Linked DNA regions of Flammeovirga yaeyamensis. The protein of the gene in region 1 interacts with the protein of each later gene in a pairwise test. Links are inferred from orthologs where the notes say so. Each region holds a gene or a part of one and is shown in the gene's direction. Other genes may lie near its edges.

The links.
Region 2: the proteins of nusG (region 1) and rho interact in binary tests that used the Escherichia coli proteins (3 or more experiments, as listed by UniProt). The link is inferred for Flammeovirga yaeyamensis from one-to-one orthologs.

What each region holds. Positions count from the first base shown.
Region 1 is NZ_CP076132.1:4,590,449-4,593,707, forward strand. What follows is about bases 46-2,971. They hold nusG (transcription termination/antitermination protein NusG), read left to right. Parts: upstream 46-1,185; coding sequence 1,186-1,758; downstream 1,759-2,971. Other genes in these bases: KMW28_RS18200 (hypothetical protein), read right to left, coding at 46-466; secE (preprotein translocase subunit SecE), read left to right, coding at 948-1,139; rplK (50S ribosomal protein L11), read left to right, coding at 1,760-2,203; rplA (50S ribosomal protein L1), read left to right, coding at 2,228-2,920; rplJ (50S ribosomal protein L10), read left to right, coding at 2,923-2,971. Also shown: more of KMW28_RS18200, read right to left, coding at 1-45; more of rplJ, read left to right, coding at 2,972-3,259. UniProt on the Escherichia coli protein: Part of the processive rRNA transcription and antitermination complex (rrnTAC). The complex forms an RNA-chaperone ring around the RNA exit tunnel of RNA polymerase (RNAP).
Region 2 is NZ_CP076132.1:25,491-28,790, forward strand. Bases 305-3,271 are described here. They hold rho (transcription termination factor Rho), read left to right. Parts: upstream 305-909; coding sequence 910-2,634; downstream 2,635-3,271. Other genes in these bases: KMW28_RS00100 (neutral/alkaline non-lysosomal ceramidase N-terminal domain-containing protein), read left to right, coding at 305-721; KMW28_RS00110 (cyclic nucleotide-binding domain-containing protein), read left to right, coding at 2,834-3,271. In the rest of the region: more of KMW28_RS00100, read left to right, coding at 1-304; more of KMW28_RS00110, read left to right, coding at 3,272-3,300. UniProt on the Escherichia coli protein: Facilitates transcription termination by a mechanism that involves Rho binding to the nascent RNA, activation of Rho's RNA-dependent ATPase activity, and release of the mRNA from the DNA template.

The sequences.
Region 1 (3,259 bases):
TTACATACAATCCTGGATTAAAATCAGAGAGTATGTATTGCGTCTTTAACTCTCCTTTTAACAATTTTAATTGTGCAGAATAGGAGTCATCGTCATCAGATTCTTTTTTCATGGAGAGTTTTACTTCTTCATTTTCTCCAAAAAAGCCATTCACCTTTAGTGTATCACTTTCTACAGCTACTTCAAAAAATGGTCTTTTATAAGAAATGTCTGAATCATAAATTTTCATTGTGGTACTAGAGGTAAGTTTAGACACCTCTCCATATACTGCTTTTCCATCTAATGCAAATTGAAATTTATATATACCTACTGGAAGTTTATTGATTTCATATTTTCTTTTTAATTCCCCTATTTCTCTAAAGACTTCCCAAAATACTGTTTTGTTACTTCTCTTCACTGACAATTGAAAAAATGAATCTTCCACAGATGTTGATGATGCAAAAATATTTATTACACCATCTTTCATAACGATACAATCACTCAGATTTTTTTCTTGAGCATGTAAAATGTTTAAAAAACCAGTAACAAAAATTAAAATCAAAAAATTTTTCATAAAAAGAAAAAGGAATAATTTAATACAGATATTAGCAGTACATATATAAATAATGGGTAGCAATATACATTTATTGTCTTTAAGTGACTGTATATTAATATGAATTAAGAAAAAATTTCACATTCTTATTTGTTTATTTATTTCAAGTATCTACCTTTGCATCTCGGAAATTCGAGGTGATTATATAAACCACTGAAAATAACCGACAAACGGGCATAGCTCAGCTGGTAGAGTTACGGTCTCCAAAACCGCAGGTCGTGGGTTCGAATCCTACTGCCCGTGCAAAATTAAATTGAACTTCTTATATTTAGCCGTTCAATTCATTTTTAAAACTTAGTATCAGAAAAAGTTGTTACAAATCAACAACTTTTTTTGTGTGAAAATCGAAAGAATTATGAATAAAGTAATTCAGTTTATTAAAGAGTCATACACAGAAATGACAGACAACGTATCTTGGATGTCATTCAGTGAAGCAAAGGATAGCTCAATCTTAGTATTAGTTGCTTCTTTGGTGTTTGCTCTAGTGATTGGTGGAGCAGATTCACTAATCAATGCAGCTTTGGAGTTTATCTACAAAGCGATATAAGTAATTTATTTAGTTAAGAAACCTCAACAGATTAAACTTAAAAGCTATGGGTGACCTTAAATGGTATGTAGTAAGAGCTGTAAGTGGTCAGGAAAAGAAAGTGAAAGATTACCTTCTTAAAGAGTTGGAAAATCAAAAGCTTGAAAATTTCATCACTGAAGTTATCGTACCTACGGAAAAAGTATATCAAGCAAGAAAGCAAAGAGACGGTAAGATCAAAAAGATCGCTGTTGAGAAAAATTTGCTTCCAGGCTATGTTATCGTCCAAGCTGATTTAACAAACGGTGAGGTTCAACACACGATTAATAGTGTTCCTGGTGTCATTGGATTTCTAAACGCGGATACGAAAGATCCGACAGTGCTTCCAAAACCAATGCGCGAGTCAGAGATTAATCAGATCCTAGGCAAAGTCGATGAGTCGGACGAAGGCGAAGTTAAACATGATACGTCTTACTCTGTCGGCGAAACAGTACGTGTTATGGATGGTCCATTCTCTGGATTCTCCGGAAGCGTAGAGGAAGTCTTCGAAGAGAAGAAAAAACTCAATGTCATGGTGAAGATCTTTGGTCGTAATGCACCAGTAGAACTCGATTATAAACAAGTAGAAAAAGAAGAGTAAAATGGCAAAAGAAATCGAAGGTTTCCTGAAGCTTCAAATTAAAGGTGGAGCAGCCAATCCGTCGCCGCCAGTAGGTCCTGCGTTAGGTTCGAAGGGTTTGAACATTATGGATTTCTGTAAACAGTTCAACGCAAGAACACAAGACAAAGGTGGGCAATTATTGCCTGTTTTAATTACAATTTACAAAGACAAGTCTTTTGAATTCGTAATCAAAACTCCTCCTGCGGCAAACTTAATCCTGGATGCGGCGAAAGTTAAAAAAGGTTCATCAGAGCCTAACCGTAAAAAAGTAGCGAAAGTTACTTGGGATCAAGTTAGAACGATTGCAGAAACAAAGTTACCAGATCTTAACTGTTCTACAGTTGAATCAGGTATGAAAATGGTTGCGGGTACAGCTCGTAGCATGGGTATCACAGTAGAAGGAACAGCTCCTTGGGAGGCTTAATTTTACAAGAATTAGTTTTTAATCATGGCAGTATCAAAAAAAATGAAAGAGGCTCTATCTAAATATGATAGAACTCAAGAATACACGCTGGAGAAAGCTACAGAACTTGTGAAAGAAATCTCTTTCGAGAAGTTCGACGCTTCTGTAGACTTAGACGTGCGTTTAGGTGTTGACCCACGTAAAGCGGATCAAATGGTTCGTGGTGTGGTAACTCTTCCTCACGGTGTAGGTAAAGAAGTTAGAGTTCTTGCTCTAGTTACTCCAGACAAAGAAGAAGAAGCAAAAGCAGCAGGTGCTGACTACGCTGGTTTAGACGAATTCATCAAGAAAATCGAAGGTGGATGGACTGATATCGACGTAATCATCACTATGCCAACAGTAATGGCTAAAGTAGGTCGTTTAGGTAGAGTTTTAGGTCCTCGTGGTCTAATGCCAAACCCTAAAGCGGGTACAGTAACATTAGAAGTTGGTAAAGCTGTGAAAGAAGTGAAAGCTGGTAAAATCGACTTTAAAGTTGACAAAACTGGTATCATTCATACTTCAGTTGGTAAATCATCTTTTACTGCTGAGCAGTTAAAAGAAAATGCAGCTGAGTTGATTCAGACTTTATCTAAGTTAAAGCCTTCATCGGCTAAAGGTACATATTTTAAGAGCGTAACGATCTCTACAACTATGGGTCCTGGTATCAAAGTTGAGAAGAGTTCTATCGATAGCTAATTATGACAAAAGATCAGAAAGTACAACTCGTTGAGGACTTAAGTCAAAAATTGGCGGCTTGTGATTACTTCTACATCGTAAACAGTGCAACTATGACTGTTGATGAAGTAAACACATTCCGTAAGGCTTGTTTCTCAAAGGGTATCGAATATCAAGTAGTCAAGAACACGCTAATTGCGAAAGCTCTTGACAAATTGGATACACAAACTGACTACGCAGAACTTAAAGAGGGTGCTCTTAAGGGTATGTCAGGTATCTTGTTCTCACCAGAATCTGGTGCTGCTCCAGCAAAAGTTCTTAAGGACTTCCAAGCGGGTATGCCAAAAGATCGTAAAATCC
Region 2 (3,300 bases), 4.6 Mb from region 1 along the record:
CAATGGTCGGAAGGAGAATTCTATTCGTGGAATAAAAATCACGAGAGAAGATGGTAAAAATGCAGCTATTGTTACATACAATGCTCACCCAACCAATATTGAAATGAACTATTGGATTCTTTCTAGAGATTACCCTGGTGCATGGGTTAGTTACTTAGAAGCCTCAGATAAAATTGATTTTGCCGCTTTCTGTGCTGGTATGGTAGCAAGTCACGGTCCTGCAGACCCAAATCATAATCATGATTGTTTCTCTAGATTAGAAAATATGGGTAAAGTTTTATCAGATTCTATCTTGAATATATGGGATAAAACTCCAACTCAAGCTGTAGTTAACACTATCATCCAAAAAACGCCTATTGATTTTCGTCCCTCACAAGTACGTATAGAAAAGCATTTAAAAGTAAGAGATTGGGTATTTCGTTCCGCTTCTGGCGGTTTAGAAGGTGATATCACTTTACTGAAATTAGGAAACATCAATTGGTTTGCTTCACCTTCTGATATATCGGGTGAAATTGCTATTGATTATGAATATGATAAGCTGGTAAAACAAAAAAATGAACACTTTATGCTGACAAGTTTTAACGGTAACTATGTTGGTTACATCACTTGCGATGCATATTATGATACGCTTGAAAGCTTCGAAATTCGCGAAATGAACTGGGTAGGACCGGAATATGGGGCATATTTTGGTGATATTATTAAAGAATTGATAGAAAATTAATTTTTCATTTGTACCAATAACATTATTGGCTTAAATTAGCTTCATAAAATAAAGAACAGTCCGACACCGATTCCTTCTGGTGACGACTATAAAAGAAGATAGCTTCATATCTCACACCTTATTTTTATAAATTCTTCTGAAAAAGTATTTCATACGCGACAGCCACAAAACTGTCATCATTAATTTTTATGTATACAAGAAAGCTACTAGAGGCTAGATTGCTATCCGAATTAAAGGATATTGCAGAAAGTCTTGGCATGAAAAATTTCAGTAACCTTCGCAAGAAAGAGTTAATTGAAAGAATAGAGAAGCATGTCAATGCTACTTCCGAGAAAAAATCTCCGGAAGGATCTGCTGCACCTGCCCCTGAAACAAAACAGCCAGCAGCCCCTGCCTCTAACGATAAAGAGACTACTCAAAAAACTGCTCCATCTACCCCTTCAGATAAAGCACCTGAAAAAAGGTTAACAAGACGCAAACAACAAAGTCAGCCAGCCCAAAGAGTGAAAAGAGAGAATGTTAAGAAAACGCCTCCGCCTCAAAAAGCTGGTAATAAGAAAAAGAAGAAAGGGGGGAATCAACAACAACAACACGTTCAAGTAACCCACGACGATATTATGTCGATGGAAGAAATCGATTTAGGTATTGATGCATTCGACGATTTGCCTGATTTCGATATGTTCTTGGATGATGACAATGATGAAGGGCTACCAACCTTAGAGCAAGAAAAAGAAACAGCAAGTCAACAAAAAGCACTTGAACCTAAAAAAGAACAACCTAAAGTTTCTGTAAAAGATTTTGATGGTGTAATCGATAGCGAAGGTGTCTTGGAAATTATGTCTGATGGATTCGGTTTCCTAAGATCATCTGATTATAATTATTTGGCTGGACCTGACGATATTTATGTTTCTCCATCTCAAATTAAATTATTTGGACTAAAGACAGGTGATACTGTAAAAGGTAGTATCCGTCCTCCAAAAGATGGTGAAAAATATTTTGCCTTATTAAAAGTAGATACCGTAAACGGTAAAACTACTGAGGAAATTAGAGACCGTATTCCTTTTGAATACTTAACTCCATTGTTCCCTCAAGACCAATTACACTTATCTACAAAACCTCAAATATATTCTACACGTATCCTTGATCTTTTTGCTCCTATTGGTAAAGGTCAACGTGGTATGATTGTAGCACAGCCTAAAACTGGTAAAACAGTACTTCTTAAAGAAGTGGCCAATGCAATTGCACAAAACCACCCTGAATGTTATTTGATTATCCTTCTAATTGACGAACGTCCGGAAGAGGTAACAGACATGCAGCGTAGTGTAAATGCAGAAGTTATTGCTTCAACTTTCGACGAAACTGCCGACAAACACGTTAAGGTTTCTTCGTTAGTACTTGAAAAAGCAAAGAGAATGGTAGAATGTTCTCATGATGTAGTCATTCTATTGGACTCGATTACTCGTTTGGCTAGAGCATACAACACAGTGGCTCCTTCATCGGGTAAAATCCTTTCTGGTGGTGTGGATGCAAACGCTTTACACAAACCAAAAAGATTCTTTGGTGCAGCTCGTAACGTAGAAAACGGTGGTTCTTTAACTATTATTTCTACTGCCCTAATTGATACCGGTTCTAAAATGGACGAAGTTATCTTTGAAGAATTCAAAGGTACAGGTAACATGGAACTTCAATTGGATAGAAAGCTGGCGAACAAGCGTGTTTACCCTGCTATTGATATTCCAATGTCGGGTACTCGTAGAGAAGATATGTTGATGGATAAAGATACATTACAACGTGTATGGATTATGCGTAGAATGATGTCTGATATGAAATCGACTGAAGCCATGGAATTCTTACAAAGTAATATGAGAGGTACTCGTTCTAATGAAGATTTCTTGATCTCCATGAATAAATAGTATTTCTAAAATATACGCTATGAAAAGCCGAAGTGATGTTTTATTACTTCGGCTTTTTTCTTACCTTAAATCTTGAGTTTGATTTAGGTAAAAATATTTTTCTTTGAACCCCAATTTAAACTCTATTCAATCGACTTGATATACACCTAAGTTGAAGAAATTTTTAAGCAACCAATTTTTTAATTAGCAGTTGATGTAAATGAACATTATTACATCCAAAATATATTATTACTTACCAGAGAAAAGCATATTCACTAAGATTTTTCAGGTACTCAGCAAGAATAATCCTACTTGGCTTATCTTCTTTTTTGCCTTTGAAGGAGCTTCTGTTGCTATTGCCTTTTCTACCGCCTATTCCTTTTTATTTAGTGAAAGAGCAGTAGATACTTTACCTTACATTTTCATTTTTTCTGGATTAAGTATTATGGCTCTAGCCAGAGTAACTGCTTATTTAGAAAGAAGAATGAGGCAAGAACACCTCAATACTTTTTATGGTGTTTTAAAAATTTTATTTCAACTCCTCATTTGGTATTTAAGTTTTGATCGACCCGAGTTCTTAAGTATAATTTTACTTGTGATGTCGGTCAAGATCATCATCTTCTTAGAAGATAGTACCTATTGGTCAGTTTCTGAAAATACCTTCACCACATCAGAAAATCGCACTTA